DNA from 4 places in the Paenibacillus sp. GYB003 genome. Region 3 is predicted to be linked to each of the others. Evidence: riboswitches for the same ligand, from Rfam matches in the RefSeq annotation. Region 3 holds a riboswitch; each other region holds the start of a gene.
What was found. Region 3 has a riboswitch for cyclic di-GMP ahead of PV407_RS26870 (class I SAM-dependent methyltransferase). Riboswitches for the same ligand answer to the same signal wherever they lie in the genome.
Positions count from the first base shown of each region.

Region 1: another riboswitch for cyclic di-GMP. It lies ahead of PV407_RS10910 (hypothetical protein); the one in region 3 lies ahead of PV407_RS26870 (class I SAM-dependent methyltransferase).
Region 2: another riboswitch for cyclic di-GMP. It lies ahead of PV407_RS00590 (ATP-binding protein); the one in region 3 lies ahead of PV407_RS26870 (class I SAM-dependent methyltransferase).
Region 4: another riboswitch for cyclic di-GMP. It lies ahead of PV407_RS20095 (pyridoxal phosphate-dependent aminotransferase); the one in region 3 lies ahead of PV407_RS26870 (class I SAM-dependent methyltransferase).

Region 1 covers NZ_JARBDC010000032.1:17,493-22,088, forward strand. The annotation lists gene PV407_RS10900 (NADPH-dependent FMN reductase) at 221-784, shown strand; gene PV407_RS10905 (HesB/YadR/YfhF family protein) at 781-1,059, shown strand; gene PV407_RS10910 (hypothetical protein) at 1,217-1,513, opposite strand; cyclic di-GMP riboswitch class I at 1,604-1,703, opposite strand; gene PV407_RS10915 (YjcZ family sporulation protein) at 1,934-2,047, opposite strand; gene PV407_RS10920 (universal stress protein) at 2,211-2,660, opposite strand; gene PV407_RS10925 (MORN repeat-containing protein) at 2,756-3,688, opposite strand; gene rsgA (ribosome small subunit-dependent GTPase A) at 3,729-4,596, opposite strand, start outside.
Region 2 covers NZ_JARBDC010000001.1:123,394-127,989, forward strand. The annotation lists gene PV407_RS00590 (ATP-binding protein) at 1-1,688, opposite strand, end outside; cyclic di-GMP riboswitch class I at 1,904-1,990, opposite strand; gene PV407_RS00595 (SPL family radical SAM protein) at 2,106-2,945, opposite strand; gene PV407_RS00600 (HAD family hydrolase) at 2,942-3,625, opposite strand; gene PV407_RS00605 (AAA family ATPase) at 3,775-4,596, opposite strand, start outside.
Region 3 covers NZ_JARBDC010000085.1:5,939-10,534, reverse strand. The annotation lists gene PV407_RS26875 (thiamine pyrophosphate-dependent dehydrogenase E1 component subunit alpha) at 1-857, opposite strand, end outside; gene PV407_RS26870 (class I SAM-dependent methyltransferase) at 922-1,707, opposite strand; cyclic di-GMP riboswitch class I at 1,904-1,994, opposite strand; gene PV407_RS26865 (LuxR C-terminal-related transcriptional regulator) at 2,117-2,884, opposite strand; cyclic di-GMP riboswitch class I at 3,041-3,131, opposite strand; gene PV407_RS26860 (ABC transporter substrate-binding protein) at 3,287-4,596, opposite strand, start outside.
Region 4 covers NZ_JARBDC010000064.1:6,874-11,469, forward strand. The annotation lists gene ribD (bifunctional diaminohydroxyphosphoribosylaminopyrimidine deaminase/5-amino-6-(5-phosphoribosylamino)uracil reductase RibD) at 1-977, opposite strand, end outside; gene PV407_RS20090 (GTP cyclohydrolase II) at 992-1,750, opposite strand; gene PV407_RS20095 (pyridoxal phosphate-dependent aminotransferase) at 1,855-3,198, opposite strand; cyclic di-GMP riboswitch class I at 3,522-3,616, opposite strand; gene PV407_RS20100 (GNAT family N-acetyltransferase) at 3,774-4,301, shown strand; gene PV407_RS20105 (LacI family DNA-binding transcriptional regulator) at 4,428-4,596, shown strand, end outside.

The DNA.
Region 1 (4,596 bases), on a different contig from region 3:
CGAACTATCGCGCGGCATCATACAAGCCGGCTGCTCCGGCACGTCTCACTTCCTACACATATTTGTATGTAAAGTTACAAAACTATTGACAAACCGCCGCCGATATTCCCATAATGGGGAAACGGCCAACGCGGACGAAACGCGTTCCGCGCCTCGGGCAATTCCTTTCGCCCCGACGCACGGACCTATGGATCCCACCTTATCGAGAGAGGCGAACGACATGAAACTGCTAGGCATATCGGGAACGATTATCGGCTCGAAGACGGCGATCGCCGTAAACGAAGTGCTCCGGGAGGCGCGCAGGCACGATCCGGCCGTCGAGACCGAGCTGCTCGACCTCAAACAATACGACGTCGTATTTTGCGACGGACGCGACCCTTCCGCTTATACGGGCGATACGAAGCGGGTTATCGACGCGATCACCGGAGCCGACTTTTTCGTCATCGGCACGCCGATTTTCCAAGCTTCGTTGTCCGGACCGCTCAAAAACGTGTTCGATCTCATTCCGGTTTCGGCGCTTCGCAAAAAGGTCGTCGGCTTCGTCGCCACGGGCGGCACGTACCAGCACTATCTCGTCATCGAAAACCAGCTGAAGCCGATCGCCGGCTTTTTCCGGTCGTACGTGGCTCCGAGCTACGTCTATTTGCACGACAGCCATTTCAACGAACGCAAAGAAATCGCCGATCCGGACGCCGCCGAGCGTATCGAACGTCTGGCGCACGAGCTCGTGTTCATGCATAAGCGATTGGGCGATGCCGGCGCGAGAAACGGGGAATCGGAATGAAGCTGAACGTAACCGACGAAGCCGTCCGTTGTTTCGCCGAAGAATGGGGATTTCGCGAAGGCGAGCATATACGCATTTACGTCCGATACGCGGGCGGCGGGGAAAACCCGTACGCGCTCGGCATAATGAGCGCGAAGCCGATCGATGCCGGGCTGCGGGCGACCGCCGGCGGCATGACGTTTTTTATGGAGGAAGCGGACGTCTGGTTTTTGGAGAACCGCGATTTGACGCTGGACGCGCAAGGCGAAGACATCTATTTTCAGCTGCCCGAATAAGCCCCTTTCCCTTTGCCGTATCCGAATGAACCGACTTCCAAGGCCGCATCGCCCGATGCGGTTTTTCGTGTTCCCGCCGTTTTGCAGCGGCATGCGCTCAAGAAAAAAGCTTCCGCGCCGTAACGGCGGGAAGCCCGGTTCGTATGGAAGCCGATGGTCAGCGCAACGTCCGCTTGGAGGAGACGTACTCCTGCAGCAGACGGTACAATTGGATCACCGAATCCTGGTTTTTGCAGAAACGGAACGAAATTTTCATCTCGCCCTGCCAATAAAAAATAAACAGATTGTTTTTGCGCCCGATGACCAGCTCGACATCCCATTTCGAATCGGTCAGCCGGTATTTGTCGCGGTTGAAAAACAGCTTCGGCCCTCCCGACGTGTCGTACATGCCGAAAAAATCGTCGCCCAATTTTACGTAAAATCCGCGCTCCGTTGAATTGAGCCGCTCGTCCATTAAAGTTCAGCCCCTTTGCTCCGTAAGTAATCGACCTGCTGCGTCCCCATCCATCCGTTTATCCAAAACAAAAAAACTTCAAACCGTTCGTTCGGCAGCTGGCTGGCATCGTCTCCGCTCGTCTTAGCCTGAGACTTTAGCCCCTGTAGCTTTGCGTCGCCGGCTTTCGCCGGGTTTGCCTTTATCGGGAAGCTTTCGAAGTTTTGGCTTCTATTTTATCGATTCCTACCTTAAGCATATAGAAGGGCTTGTCCGTCCGCATCCTCCTTTTTACCTATTTTTAGACATTAACGACTATTTTCGGACGTTTTTCGTTCCTTTCGACACGGCAGCGGAGGTCGAACGGAAAGCGAGGGGCGGTCGCCCGCCCCTCGCTCCGGATCGTATCGATGCTTGTTTCCGAACGCCTTTTCAGGACGATCAGATAAAGGCGCGGCTAACGATGACCAGCAAAATGAACAACACCAAAATGACGCCCGTCGAAGTAAACAGTCCGCCACCATAGCCGCAACCGGCACCGCCAAGGTATCCCATGTCCAGTCCTCCCCGATATCGAGTTGTTGCGGTCGATTCCCAATGGCGGCGAAGCGTATCGTCTACGTCCGCCGATTGCGAAATTAGGACCACACGATCTACGATATGAGACGGATGCCGTCTCGGACTGGATTTTTGTCCATATTGGCTTAATTTTTTAGGGTCATCGGCCGGAGCGTTCGTTTTTGATGACGAGCACCGGAATCGGGGAATGCTGTACGACGTAGTGACTGACGCTGCCGAGCACCAGCTCCTTGAACGTGCCGAGTCCCCGGCTTCCGATGACGATCAGGTCCGCGTCCATTTCTCCCGCGAACTCCAATATCGAAGCGGCCGGATCGCCCTGCAGCAGCGTAAACGTCGCGTCCGGCAGCCGGGCGGCTCGCGCCTTCGCCTCTTCCAAAATGCGCTCCGACTCCGACATTTCTTCAAGCTCGGTAAGGACCGGCGCTACCACCATCGCCTCGCCCACGACGAAATTCGGGAGCTGGAACGCGTGGGCGACCGTCAGCTTCGCTCCCGGAGCGCCGCGAACGAGATCGACGGCGCGATCCAGAGCCGTCTGCGATTGCGGAGACCCGTCATACGCGACCAGCACATGATGAAATGGCATACACTTACACCCCGCTTAGGATGGTGATAACCGTATGTGCAGCGTTCGTACGGTTCACCGGATTAGTTGGCGTCTCTTTATATTTGTACCCCAACTCAGTCCGGTTGAATCGTCGGCGGATGCAATTGATCGGTCGTTCGAACGAATTCGCCGTATGACCATATCCCGCTTTGCCGCGTTCCGTCCGGGTACGTCTTGCTGCCGCTGCCGTGCTCGAGGCCGCCGTCCCAGCCCCCTTCGTAACGGGTCCCGTCCGCCCAAACATAGACGCCGTTTCCGTGAAAGGTTCCTTCGCGCCATTCGCCGCTGTACGAATCGCCGTTCGCGTAACGTTTTTCGCCGGAGCCGTGCTCCAAGTCGTTGACCCACGTTCCCTCGTACGTCGTCCCGTCGGCCCATACGTACGTTCCCCGGCCGTGCTTCCACGGCCCCTTCGTCTCGCCGCGGTAGACGCCGCCCCGCTCGTCGGTCATGCCCTTCGCAGCGCCCGCCGCTCCGGCGCTTTCGCGCCATTCCGCCTCCCGTTCGGTGCCGTCGACGAAGACGATCGTTCGGCTTCCCGCTTCCTCCGCTTCGTTCATCCCGTTCCCGCGGACCGCCGGAGCGCGCGCCGCCGAATCGGGGGCGGCGATATAATACGGTTCGGGACGGAAATCGTCGTCGATATACGTTTTGTAATACCAGCAAACGAGATCGTACAAACCGAGCATCGTCCGCTTCACGCCGGAAACGTCGACGAGCAGCTCGCTCTCCCGCGGATCGGCAAGCTCGAGCCGCCTGAGCAGCGCGACGAAGGCCGGCATCAGCAGCTCCATGGCGTCCAGGTCCGCGACTGGATCGGCCGGCTCCTCTCCTTCGCCGAGCCGTCCTTCCCGGCGCATCATCTCCAACGCGAGCCAGCGGCCGACCGCTTTAAGCTCGCCCGGCGCGGCGGCCGGACTGACGGCAAATACATGTTCCGCCCGCGCCGCAAGCGCGTAAAGCTCGGGACACCGGCCCGCCAAAAAACGAAATTGCGAACGGTTCATGTCGAATCGCCCCTTTGGCTTACGGATCAACGGCCGACCGCTACGGCTTGCCGTTTTTACGCATATCCGCATGAATTCGTTTCCATCGCTCTTTTTCCTTTTGGCGCAGCGCGGCGTCTTCCTTGCGGGCCAAATAGGCGAGCTCCTTGCGGAGCTTCAAATAGCTGGCGTAGCGGTCGGCCGCAAGCTCGCCGGTGCGAAGCGCCGCCTGCACGGCGCAGCCCGGCTCGGTGCCGTGGCCGCAATCGCCGAACCGGCATAAGGCCGCCAGCTCCTCCACGTCGCGGAACCCTTGATCCAGCCCTTCGTCCGCATGCCACAGCTGCAGCTCGCGCATGCCCGGCGTATCGATCAGCACGCCGCCGCCCGGCAGCGGCACGAGCTCGCGATGCGTCGTCGTATGCCGGCCTTTATCGTCGTCTTCGCGAATATCGCGCACCCGCATGATCGTCTCGCCGTACAGCCGGTTGACGATCGTCGACTTGCCTGCGCCGGACGAGCCGAGCAGAGCGACCGTTTGGCCGGCGGCAAAATACGGCCCGAGCGCGTCCAGCCCTACGCCGGCCGCCGCGCTGATCGCATGAACGGGGACGCCGATCGCGGCCGCCTCCGCTTCGGCGATCCGTTCCCGCCGCTCCGCCTCGCCGCACAGGTCGGCCTTCGTCAGCACGACGACCGGATTCGCGCCGCTTTCCCAGGCAAGTATCAAATATCGTTCGAGCCGTCTCATGTTGAAATCCTGGTTCAACGCGTTGACGAGAAATACGGTGTTCACGTTCGCCGCCACGATCTGCTCGTCCGTCACGGAGCCGGCCACCTTGCGCGAAAATTTGCTGAATCTCGGCAAAATGCCGTGAATGACCGCCCGTCCGTCGGCTTCCCGGTAACGGACCGTCACCCAATCGCCG
Region 2 (4,596 bases), on a different contig from region 3:
TTTTCATCGCATCGGATCGGAGGAATGTTGGCCATCTCTTCGGTGACGAGCCGCACCTTGTTCATGATCGCCTCCGTATCGAGCAGCGTCACCACGTGATCGAGTACCGTGCGAATATCGGTATCGCGGAAGCTCGCCTCTTTCGGCTTGGACAGCAGCAAAAACTCGTTGACGATAAAATTGATCCGCTCGAGCTCGTTCAGCATGATCGGATAGTACGCCTTGTTCTCGGTCGGAGCCGATTGCTGCAGCTGTATGAAGCCTTTCAGCGCCGTAAGCGGGTTGCGGATTTCGTGGGCCAGTCCGGCGGCCAGCTGTCCGGTCACCGCAAGCCGGTCGGAGTTGCGAAGCAGCTCCTCCGCTTTTTTCTTGTCGGTAATATCTTTGGCGACGCCGTAAATCCCTACGATCTGATGATCGGCGATGATCGGAATGTTCGTTACGTCGGCGATGATCGTATGCCCCTCTTTATGCAGCAGCTGCAGCTCGAAATGGATCGAGCCGCCCTTCATCGTCTCCAGAAACGACTTCAGCGCCTTCGGACGGTCGTCCGGATGAATGAGCGCCACGAACTGCCTGCGGGTCATTTCCTCGGCGGTATAGCCGAGCAGGTCGGCGGCGGCCGGATTGACGGCGATGAGCTTGCCTTTGCGGTCGAACGTGCAGATCGGATCGGGATTATGCTCGATCAAATCCGCCGTCTTCCCGTGGAACGTCGGCAGCCGGTGATGCAATTTGAATTCGTACATGTTCAAATCGGCGTCATGGAGCAAATCTTCGATCCGTACGCTCCGGTCGGGCTTCGAGGCGGCGACGCCGACGGAAAAAGAAAGCGACACCGGCGGCGTCCCGTCGCCCATCGCGAACGATTGACCGTTCAGCTCGCCGAGCAGCCGCTCGCGAATGCCTTCGAAAGGAGGCGAATCTTCGACGACGAGGACGAATTCGTCCCCGCCCAATCGGCCGGCGATTCCGTTCACATTATGGACCAGCCCGCGCAAATAGTCCGCGACGTGCAGAATGACTTTATTCCCGACCATATGCCCGTGCGTATCGTTGATTTGCTTGAAAAAATTAAGGTCGATCAGCAGCACGCGGACCGCCTTGCCTTCGTCGATCAGCCGCTGCCCGAACAGCAGCGTCTGCTGCAGCGAAGCAAGCCCGGTGAGCGAATCGATCATGCTGAGGTGGCGGTACTCGTTTCGCTCCCGTTCGAGCTTTCGCGTGTAATGCGCCACTATCGTGTAAGCCATCGCATGGAGCGCGATAAAAAACAGATGCGTCAGCCATTGCTGCCCTTCGGGCGTGTCGGCGTACGCATACAAATTGAGACCGATCGCCAGCGCCGCTGCGAGCGTATACAGCGGACTCGGCAGAAGAAGCGCGTAAAACAGCAATAGCGGATAGGCGGTTAAGAGCAGGGCGAACAAGCCGTCCGGCCGCATAAAGACGATGTACGCCAGCAGGGCGAGGCTGGACAGGCCGTATGCGGCTTTCCGGCGTTTGTTCAGCGCCGCGGCCGCCAGAAGCGACAATGTAAACAGAAGCGAAGCGAGCGACCGGGCAGCATCCGGAATCGCGTCGATGAGCGCGCCGACGCCCGAGAGCAGCGCGAGAGCGGCAAGCAGCGCTTCCTTTCTCCGGAAGACGGACAAGCGGAACGACCGAAACGCGCGGGTTATGTGCATATGGTTCTTCCCTTCCGTTAGGTTTGTCGGTATGCGTCGTTTATGCGGACGTGAGCGATGAGAGACAGCTGCGGAGGCGCGGCGAGGGCTTTCGAGGCTCGATTCCGATACTTTGCCGCGACCCGGGGGGACGATTAGCTCTGCAAGCTAAAAAAAGCCGTACCCGGATTCAGGGACGGCCGATGGCATGATACGATCAACGCGAACGCGAGCGTTTCAGCAACCCAGCTGTCATAGTTCTGCCGAACCTTAGACCTGTGGCTTTGCGTCCCTGCCTTTCGGCAAGTTTGCCAAACTTCCATTTCCAATTATTTGCTGGTAGTCTACCTGAACCTTAATATACCATACCTTTTCTTTCAACGAAACTAAAAATCGAACGATTCTAATTTTTCTGCAAATCCCGAATGTTCGAACATTTTACAACACATTCGTATCGGACGAATCGGGCAAAAATCCGCTCTGGCTCACTTTGACCCGTTCCGGCGGGAAATGGCGGCCGAGCGCTTCGACGATGTCCTTGTACCGTTCGCGATCGTACCATTCCGTATAACCGGTCTTCTCGAACAAGGTCCGGATGCCGAGCTGCTCCGTCCGCCTTCCGGAGCTGCCGTCTCCCATGAAAAAATCGTCGACGCAAACCCGCCGGGTCGCCGCGGCGATCGTCCCGGCGAACTGCGGGCTGCTCGGCAGCACCGGCGAAACGGCGGCCTGCGTTCGAAGGCCCGCCTCGGTCAGCTTGCGCAAGGCGGACAAACGGGCGGCGATCGGAGGGGCGGACGGAGTGAACGCCTTCCGTACGGATTCCATGTCGGTTTCTACCGTCATGCTGATCCGAACGCGATCCTTCAACCGCAGAAGCAGATCGATATCTCGCGTCACGAGCGGGCTGCGCGTCTGCACGAACAAAAAGTCGGGCGGTTCGTCCGCCATCGCGGCAAGCAGCGAACGGGTCACGAGCTCCTTCGCCTCCAGCGGCTGGTACGGATCGGTGCTCGACGACATGAAGATCGTTACGGGCCCTTTCCGTTTCGCCTTGGCCAGCTCGCCGGCGAGCAGCTCCGCCGAGCCGACCTTCACGTCGACCCATTCGCCCCACGGCTCCCGGCGGAACAACGCGACCGGCATTTTGCGGACGTAGCAGTACGAGCACGCGAACCCGCAGCCTGCGTACGGATTGAGCGTATGGCTGTAGCCGGTCAAATATCCCGAAGCCGGGTTGAGCAGCCGCTTCGGCTGCGTGCGGCGGATTTCGATCATCGCTCCCCCTCCGTCCGGCCGGACGCCAGCTCCTCGAGCAAGCGGCTCAAATCGAGCCCTTCCATCGACGCGATTCGTTTGCTGTGCTCGCCGAACGGGAGCGACTCCGTCACCGAGTTCGGGACGATGACGCAGTGAAGCCCGGCGCGCCGCGCCGCCAGCGCTCCGTTCGGCGAATCCTCGAACGCCAGCGCTTCCTCCGGCAAGACGCCCAGCCGATCGACGGCCTGCACGTACAGCTCCGGATCGGGCTTCACCTTCGCGACGTAATCCCGCGTGCGAATGACGGAAAAATAGTCGCGGATGGCGAACTTCTCCAAATAGCCGATCACCCACTCGCTCGACGAGCTCGAAGCGAGTCCGATCGCGAGTCCCAATCGCCGGGCCTGCTCCAAGGTGGAGACGACGCCGGGCCGCAGCTGCTCGCGCTCCATCCGCTCTTCGAACAGCTTGCGGCGCATTGCGCGGAACCGCTCGCGATCGACCGGATTGCCGACGCGCTGCTCCAAATCGTCGAGCGGATCGAATACGGACAGCATGTCCGTCCCGATCACCTTCGACCATCGCTCGAGCGGCAGCTCGGCGCCGTGATGCCGATAAGCTTCCGCGTAGGCGTGATATTCGTTCGTTTCCGTATCCAGAATGAGTCCGTCGAAGTCGAACACGAGCGCTTTGATCATTATCGTTTCAGCCCTCCATGGCGAAAAATCGTTCACAGCCGATGTACGTATTATACAGGAATCGGCATCGTCGTGCATTTCGGGATATCCGGGCAAACGAAAAAAAAGCCGCTTTTCCGGCGGCTCCGTACGGTTGCGGACTTCGTTCGCTATCGGCGGTCGACGCGCATGTCTTCCGGCCGGATGGCCATCAGCTCGTGCCGCCCCGGCGACGAATTCGCGTACTGTCCGAGCAGGCGGACGGCCTGATGGCGAACCGACTTTTCCATCAGGTTGCGGACGAACCTGGCGTTGCTGAACGCGGACGGATACTGGCTTTTCTCCGCCGCCAGCAACTGGCGCAGCTTCATGACGCTTGCGGGGATGAGCGTATAGTCCCGCTCCTTGACCATCCATTCGGCGATTTGCACGAGCTGGTCGATCGCATAATCGGGGAAGTCGATCATGATCGGGAAGCGCGACGGAAGACCCGGATTCGTCGCCAAAAAATAATCCATTTCATCCGAATAGCCTGCCAGAATGAGTACAAACTGATTTTTATAGTCTTCCATCGCTTTCACGAGCGTATCGATCGCTTCTTTGCCGAAATCTTTTTCGCCTCCTCTCGCCAGGCTGTACGCTTCGTCGATAAACAAAATGCCGCCCATCGCCTTCTTGATCAGCTCGCGCGTTTTCAGGGCCGTATGGCCGATATATTCGCCGACCAAATCGGCGCGCTCCACTTCGACCAAATGTCCTTTCTGCAGCAAGCCCATCGCGTGAAACAGCTTCGCGACGATTCGCGCGACCGTCGTTTTGCCGGTTCCCGGATTCCCTTTAAACACCATGTGGTACACCTGCTGCGTCGTCGCCAGCCCCGCGTCGACCCGGTACTGGCCGATCTGCAGCAGCGCATATATTTCATAGACGAGTTCCTTGACGTTTTCCAAGCCGACCATCTGGTCCAATTCTTTCATAATTTCGGCGAAGGG
Region 3 (4,596 bases):
GATAGCAGCGGGTCGTTCTTCTTCGCCGCCTCCACTTCTTCGCGGGAGCGATACGTTCGGTCGTCATCGTCGCTGGAATGGGGGACCGGTCGGTCGACGACGGCTTCGAGCAATGTAGGACCTTCTCCCCTTCTGGCCCGGTCGACCGCCTTTTTCGCGGCACGGTATACGTCGAGCGGATCGTTGCCGTTCACGCGGATGCCGGGAAAACCGTATCCTCGCGCCCGGTCCGCGATACTTTCGCAGGCGACCTGCTTCGCATAAGGAACCGAGATGGCAACCTTGTTGTTCTCGCACAGAAAAATAACCGGAAGCCTGTGCACCCCCGCAAAGTTCGCCGCCTCGTGAAATTCGCCCTGATTGCTCGCCCCGTCGCCGAAAGCGGTCAGCACGACGAGAGATTCTCCCATCATGCGGGCGGACAAGGCGATCCCGACGGCATGCGGCACTTGGCTGGCGACGACGCTTGAAGTCGAGAGGATGCGATACGGTTTGCTTCCGTAATGACACGGCATTTGCCGGCCGCCGCTGTTCGGGTCCTCGGCCTTGGCGAAAGCGGCAAGCATCAATTCCTTCGCCGTCATTCCGAATACGATGGCCATCCCCATATCCCGGTAATACGGACAAAGGAAGTCCGTCGCCGGATCCAGCGCATATGCCGCTCCTACCTGTGCGGCTTCATGTCCTTGACAGGAGACCAGAAACGGGATCCGCCCTGCGCGGTTGAGCAGCCACATCCGTTCGTCGACCTTCCGTGCCAAAACCATGGCCCGGTACATGCCCAGAACCTGTTGATCCGATAAACCGATCTGCCGATGCTTGTTTCCCGCCTCAAGGTCCAGTTGTTGGCCCGGCATCGTGAATCCTCCCTTATTCTTTTTTGTCCGAGCTTACGATTAATTTATAAATTCCCCCCTCTTTTCACTTCGTTTTTACGGCACGAACTATAAATTTATGGTAAAAGTAAACGGATTGCGGATGCTCCATACATGCCAAATACGATTCGGAGAATGCCCGCCAGCGATCTTTTCCGCCGATCACCCTTTCAAAAAACGCACCGCCGTTGTGGAATCGTTCCTGCGCCAACCCAATGTGGAGATGTTTAATCTCCCCTTGGAATTCCACCGTTTCCATCCTCCACGAAACGGTGGAAAAACCGGCTTCGGCGAGCAGGTAAGGGATTTTTCGCCCGACCTGTACGTCGACCTCCCCGACTGCCGCTAATTTCCTCAATCCTTCCGTTACGATGGGCGTTTGCGGATACAGATGGAGCATGGAACCGTCCGACTCAATCACAACGAGTTCGCCGCCGGGCTTCAGAACCCGTGCCAGTTCGGCGATAATTCGACACCGTCCTTCCGAATCCTGATGTTGGAGGACAAAACGAGTAACGATGAGATCGAACTGCCCGTCGGGGTAACTCAACTGTTTTAGATCCTGCTTTTCGAAAACGAGGTTCGATATATCCCTCGATACTTCCCGGGCTTGTGCAAGAAGAGAGGCCGTATAATCGCACCCGACGACTCGGGAAGACGGAAACCGCTCGGCCAAGTATCGGCTGACGGCACCCGATCCGCAACCGGCATCCAGCAAATGAGCGCCATCCCTAACGTCAACATCCTGCAATTCCTTTCGGCAATCGTGCACAAGCTGAGATTGCCGTTCCAACCGTTCGAACTCTTTATCGTTCTCCAATACGTAGCTCATAAAGTTCCTCCGGAATGAACATGTAATGATATCGTTCCCGAGCTCTAGTCCCGCTCCATTTTGTTAGCGTTTCCACGACTTGTTCAGCTGAAACTTGCACAGTCTGCCCTTCCGATTGCTCCTGCTGTCTAAACACCTCCTTAAACAAAAAAACCCCCGTCATCCCAACAAGAAATAGACGGAGGCTACCGTCGTATTCGGCAACTGGCTGGCATAGCGGTAAAAGTTGCGCCTTAGCCCCTGTAGCTTTGCGTCGCCGCTTTTCAGCGGGTTTGCTATTGTCGTACGATGTATGAATTTGTCGTTGTGTCATCAATAGTAATTATAGAAATGACTATACATAAAAAAAATACCCAATGTTGGGTATTTTTTTATAATTTTTGTTTAATGCGTCCCGTACACAAACTGGTTATTTAAATTTTTTTAAAAATTCTCCTTTTTGATTCACTCTCGTTTTGGCATAAATCTTTTTAATGAACGTACGAACCGTATTCGGACTAATTCCGCAGCGATCCGCTATTTCAGGCACGCTTTTATTGTCCAGCCATCCGTAAGCGATTTCTTTCTCGCGATTCGTCAAATCGTATTCGTCAAAACGAGCGTAAATCAATTCCTTTTGAATCGTCGGATCTTTCAGGGGCAATTTTTCTTGAATGTTCTTAGCGAGCCGTTCTATTAACGGTATTGCAAATGTAACTTCATGCGAATAATGAAAACTGAGACCCAGGTAGCCCACGGTAACGTGTTTGATACGAATCGGAGTGCATACGCAGGCTAATTCCGCAAACGAAGCATTGCTGTGCTCGGACCCGATTACGACGGAAAGCGACTGCGATTCCATGGATAATGAAATCGCATTGATTCCTGCGTCTTTCATTGAAAATGAGGTGCCGTGTTTAATATAATTGCTTTCCAAAAAATCGATAAACGAATCCGCCCCGATATAATCCAAGACCGTTCCGTCGCTATCGGCAAAAGCAAATACATAGGGTATGGGCACCAAATGTTTCATATTCCTGATTTCCTCTTGCAGCAAATCAAGAATCTCTTTCTTTTCCGCTGCCCTTTCATTGATTTCAGATCTATGGAGGGTAGCAGGAAAACGACCGTCTGCTTCCGGTAATGTACAGAGGTCAAGGTCAGTAGCTTGGTTCCACGAACGAACGATGTCTGTCATCAGTCCCCTTCTTTCTTCGTAAAATAATAATAGTTCGCCCGAAATAATGGGTTGGATCAATCCTCCTGACTATTCGACACTTCGAATAATGAAGAACACAAAAAGCCTCCGTCCAATGGTGACTAGATCGATAGGCAGACGGAGGCTTCCGTCGTATTCGGCAGCTGGCTGGCATCGCGAGGTATTCCCCGCATTAGCCCCTGTAGCTTTGCGTCGCCACTTTTCAGTGGGTTTGCCATTGTCGTACGATGTATGAAATTGTAGACAACAATCCTATTTTGTCATCTTTTGTTAGGGTGCCGTCATGATTATACCATTCCATTGTCGTTTCGTATACTCTCGCTCCTCGCCGGTAGAAGTTCGGCGATCTCGCCGTCATTGACGATTCGCAAGGTTTTTCGCTTATTTCGCCTGCTTTTGCTTTTCTTCTTCGATGTATTTATTCGATTTTTCCTCGGCTTCGCGAAGCGCGGTGTTGATGTCTTTGCCGTTCAGGATCACATCCCGATTCGCTTCGTTCAAGTACGAATAAATTTTGGAATCGTACATGCTGCCGCGCGGAACCGGCGCCGGCTTGACGGAGAAAATGCCCGCCAAATTTTTGCCCTCGAAAATTTTCAGGTCGGCGGCATAATCTTTTTGGATTGCCGGATCCTTCAATACGGTCAATCGCCCGAACTTGTTGATCATCGTCTGCGCTTCCGACGTTTGCATCGCTTGCAACACGCGGTACGCCGCATCCTTGTTTTTGCTCGAAGGCGTGATCATGAGCAGATGGAAATCGACCTCTCTGCCGTATCCCGGTTTATCCGCAAAGCTCGGGAAGGAAACCAGATCCCAGTTGAAGTTTTGGTTTTGCTCGACAAGCGGCAATACGCGCGTCGTAAAAGCGGCGATCCAGTAAGGCTTCATCGCGACTCTTTGTTCCTTCAGGAAGAAGTCGATATTGTCCTTCAAATAGTTGGTTTTGGGTTCGACCATGCCCGGAATGTCGTAAATGCCCCGCAGCATGGAAAACATTTTTTGGTATCCGTCCGTCGCGAGCACCGCCTTGGCTCCGTTATCCGTCACGGGCAGCGAATAGGCGCGTGAAAACACTTGAGGGAAGCCCGGGTCGATTCCGAGAATTTGCGTTGCGTCCTGTGCGCGGGTCGTCTTTTTGGCCAGCTCGATCACTTGCTCCCAGGTCATGCCGTCCTTCGGATAAGCGACGCCGTATTTATCGAAAATATCTTTGTTATAGGCCATCATGCCGTAGTTCATGGCGAACGGAAATCCGTACAGCTCCCCGTTTTTTCCGTACAATTGAAGATTTTTGATCGTTTCCGGCTCCAGACGGCCGAGATCGATTTTGTATGTTTTGACGAATTCGTTCAAATCCGTCCCCAGTCCCATACTAATGAACGTATCCAGGGAAAAGTTGCTGGTCGAAATAATGTCGGGCGTTTCCCCGGCGGCGATCAAATCCTCCAGCTTTCTGCCCGTAATCAATTCGATCGAAATATTCGGATACATCTTTTGCACCGGTTCCAGAATAATCTTTTGCAAATCGGTAGCATTATTGATGCCCGCCCCGCTATTGAAGAGCGTCAATTTAACCGGCTCTTTCGTAAATGCCTCCACGCTCTCGATCGGCACTTTGTTTTCTCCCGGCGCCGAGGCTTGGCCGGTTTGCCCCCCGCTTTGTCCGCAGCCCGCCAAAGCGATAGCGA
Region 4 (4,596 bases), on a different contig from region 3:
GAATTCCTTCCTCCCAGAAGCTTCGGAGCGATGTAGATCACCCATTTGTCTATCAGACCGGCGCGAAGAAGAGAGCCGTTTATTTCGCTTCCCCCTTCCACCAACAGATCGGTGATCCCCTTTTCGTACAATAGGTCTGCCAAAGCGCGAAGGTCGAGTCCGTCCCGCCCTTCCGGAACAAACAGGATTTCGATCCCTCTCTGCCTTAACTCGTGCGCTTTGGCCGAATCGGCCCCTTCCTTCGCCGCGACCCATGTTTTCGCTTCGGTGCAATCGGCCACATGCGCGCTGACGGGCAGCCGCAAGTGCGAATCCAGTATAACGCGGACGGGATGCTTCCGATTGTCCGGCAATCGGGCGGTGAGCCGGGGATTATCCGCCAAAACCGTTCCGATTCCGACCAGTATCGCGTCGACTTCGCTTCGCAACCGATGGACCTCACAGCGCGCCTGCTCGCCCGTTATCCATTGCGAATGACCGGTTTGCGCAGCCAGTTTGCCGTCGAGAGTCATCGCCACCTTGGAAATAATGAACGGCCGCCGTTGCGTCATATTCAGCACAAAACGTTCATTGAGCCGTTCAGCCTCCGCCTTCATTACCCCTACCTCCACTTCGATCCCATGCCGCCTCAATATTTGAAATCCGCGCCCGGCCACAAGAGGATTCGGATCCTCCATGGCCGCAACTACGCGACGGACTCCAGAGCCGCAAATAAGCTCTGCGCAGGGCGGCGTTTTCCCGTAATGGGAGCACGGTTCCAGCGTAACATACAAGGTAGCGTCTTTGGCATGCTCGCCGGCCATGCGGAAGGCGTGTACCTCGGCGTGGGGTTCACCCGCCTTTCGATGGACTCCCGTGCCGACAATTTGTCCTTCTTTGACCAAAACGGCGCCGACAACGGGATTCGGCGATGTTTTTCCTTTGCAGGTTGCCGCCAGATCGAGTGCGATCTTCATAAAAGGCTCGTCCGTCTTCATTCCCGTTACCCCCCTCACGATCCGTGATCCAGGCTTTGCATCTGTATGCCGGGGGGGAGATGGCCCGATTTGGCAATTTTGGTTGCCAAATAACGTCTATTGTATTTGGACGGCTTTCCCCAAATCGGGTAATGATCGTTGGTGGACAGCCCTTGTTCTTGCAACGATTGCAATTTTTTAGGATTGTTCGTAATCAGGGTCACGGGCTTGGGCCGCAAGTAGCGAAGCACCCGTATCGCTTCGTCATAGGAGCGGTGATCGTCCGAAAACCCTAGTGCGACATTGGCTTCCACCGTATCGTACCCTTCTTCTTGAAGCACGTACGTCAAAGATTTGGCGAATAAACCAATTCCGCGTCCTTCGTGGTCGGCCAGATAGAACAGGGCACCGCTTCCGTTGTTCACCATCATGGACATGGAACGCCGCAATTGAAAGCCGCAATCGCACCGCTTGCTGCCGAATATATCTCCCGTATGGCAAATACTGTGCATCCGAACGAGCGTTTGCTCCGCGTTGGCGAAATCGCCGTAGACTAATACGGAGGATTGCTGATAGGACGCGAGATTCATCTGGGGAAGCACGGCGAGAAGATCTTCTTTTTGCAGCATGCTTTTCTCGATCTTTAACCATGCGTACCACTGGAACATTATTTCCCGATCGTCCAATTGAACGGGAAGTCGAACCGGACCGACCAGGCCGATATCCGGGCGCCCCGGTTCCCTAAGAATGGTCAGCTTGTCCGCCAACACGCTTCTGACTAGTCGTTTCATCATTGAATGTTCCGCTCCTTTATGAAGGAAAAGGAAGCAAGCGTTCCATTTTCGTCTCCTCCATGGATATGAGAATATCTCCGCAATCGGTTCCGGGGTACTAAGAGCTACGACATGACCAACGGGCGGAATTCCTGTTTTTGAAGCGGCTCGAACAATGCCGCCTTGCCGGGAAACCGATCGGACTGGCAGTAATGGAGGCCGGCGACCTGCCAGCGCCGCAGAAACTCGTCGATCACGTCGTAATGGCTGCCCAGATGAAGGCGCACATACGGCGCAGGCGCAGCCTGATTGAAGAGCGATGCGCATAAAAGCGTACCCGTGGCATAAAACAAGTCGTCGCGGAACAGGTCGATGCCGTTTTCGAGCGCTTGATATACTTTCGGCACCTCGAATAGCATGTAGGAGGTCGAGGGACCGACGCAAACGCTCTCGTTCGGCCAGCCCATTGCCTCGACCAGCTTTTGTCGCACGCGCTCCTTCTGGCGGGTGTAGAACATCCCGGTTTCCAATGTCCATTCGGCGGCTTCCCGGGTTGCAAGCCATGCGCACATCACTTCGGCGTTGTGAGTGTTGCAGTGGTACCGGTTTATCCACGACTCCCGGGCCAACCGGCGCAGCAGCATGGGCGAAGTTGTAATCGCGGCGACACCCATCGTGTTGCAGCTGAACTGTTTGCCGAAAGGTCGGGTCGCCATCCATCTCTCGAACATTCCGGATTGCACGATAGGGTTATCGCCTTCATTCTCGTCAAACAGATTCAATACGCTTTTCAAGGTGTTGACCACCGGAACACGCGGGTCGTGGACGTTGTAATAGGCGTCGTCGATCAGCAAATATCCCGATTCCTCCGCGCAAAGCCGGAGCAAATAGGCGGTTGCATCCGTCGGCCATTGCATTCCGGTCGGGTTGTGCTGCGGATTGCTCACCGCAATACCGATATGGACGTCGCGGCGCTGTCTGAGCTCCTGGACGACCGAGTCCCACTCGTTCAGATCGGGGAGCCATCCGTGTTTGGGACGAATCGGAAGATAGACGATGTCAAATCCGACATCCTTGAAAATCCCCCTGTAGTCCCACGACGGAGTAGGCACAAGCGCGACCGGTTTTTTGCCGGGATGCAGCTCCCGGGAATGGCGGATCGCGATTTTGGCCAGATCGTACATCGCCATTCTCGTGGTCATCGCCAGGCATCCGACATCGATGTCAAGCCCATTGCCGGCCCGGCGGTCTTCAAGCTCGTGTTCACTGATAATCAGATTACGCATGAACGTACGATGCCGCTGAATTCCGTAGCCGCACTCGGCATATCCCATCATCTCGCGCGTGAAGGTAAACTTGTTGAGAAATTCCAGGAAGCGGGGACTTACGCCGTTCCAATGCTCGCCTTTGACGGCGTAAAGAACCGGTCCGTGAGGCGATCCCGCTTTGACATACTCGTCGTAAAGCACTTGCTCCGGCGAACATTTGCGAAGCTCGTCAGACTCGTTGGCGAGATGATCGGCCGCTCCCGCGATATGGCTCCGAAGATGCGACGGCTGTACGCTTGCATGAATTTTCATATGAATATCCCTCCCTTGTTTTAGGCCAGGCCGTCGCCTGGCGGCTTGTCCGGAAAACGGATTTTCCCGGCTGCTTGTTCCTCCTCCGTATTATGGCGTTTTTAACGCGAGCGGCGCATCCCCCCTTTCAATGTCTTGGCAGAAAACGCAAAAAGCCTCCGTCCACTTTAATAAATCCATAAATAGAAAGATAGACGGAGGCTTCCGTCGTATTCGGCAGCTGGCTGGCATCGCGGCGGCAGATCGGCCCGCTTTAGCCCCTGTAGCTTTGCGTCGCCACTTTTCAGTGGGTTTGCTATTATCGTACGAAGTATTCAATTGTCAATCTATTCAGAATATACTACGTTTTCCATTGAGAATCGATAGGTCTTGTGTTTTATATTTCTGAGAGTTATTGTAAAATATAATTTTCGTTGCTCCGGTATGGTTAAGAACTGAAATTTACGTTCGGGAGGAAAAGTCCGATGGGAAACGAGCTGCGACTTGTAAGGCCGTCCGCCGAATACCGCGACGCTTACCTATCGTTTTATAACGAATGGCTGGGGAGCGGGGAAAAGATGGTGCCGTGGGTGATCGCAAGAGACCCGTCCGATTTCGCGGCGATGCTCGACTATTTGTTTTCGCAGGACAGCGAGGAAAAGCTCGACGACCCGAATTGGGTGCCGCATTCGACGTACTGGCTGATCGACGGGAGGAACGAAGTCGCGGGCGTAACGAACATTCGCCATCGGCTGAACCGGAAGCTGCTGAACAGCGGCGGGCATATCGGCTACGGCATTCGTCCGTCCGCGCGGCGGAAAGGGTACGCGACCGCTCTGCTTGCGCTTGCGCTGCAAAAGGCGAGGGAACTCGGCATTTCCGACGTTCTCGTCTGCTGCGACCGGAACAACGTCGGCTCGGAAAAAACGATATTGAAAAACGGGGGCGTATTCGAGTCGGAATATACGGAGGAGGACGGCGGCGCCGTCAAACGGTTTTGGATCGGTCCATAAGGCGCAGGAGAAAATACAAACAAACGTGTGAGTATATTTATGCCTTTATATTAAGCAATGGATTGATTATTACGCAAACGTGTGCTATTTTGAAATTGTACAGAAGCTGCGGAGGCTTGGAAAACGATGGTTACTATCAAAGATATTGCGAGAGCCGCAGGCGTCACGCATTCGACCGTATCCCGCGCTCTCAACAACGAAGCCGGCGTCAGCGAGAAGATGAGGCAAAAAATCGCCGATATCGCGAGGCAGATGAACTATGTTCCGAATGTGGCGGCCAAACGGCTGATTCGTA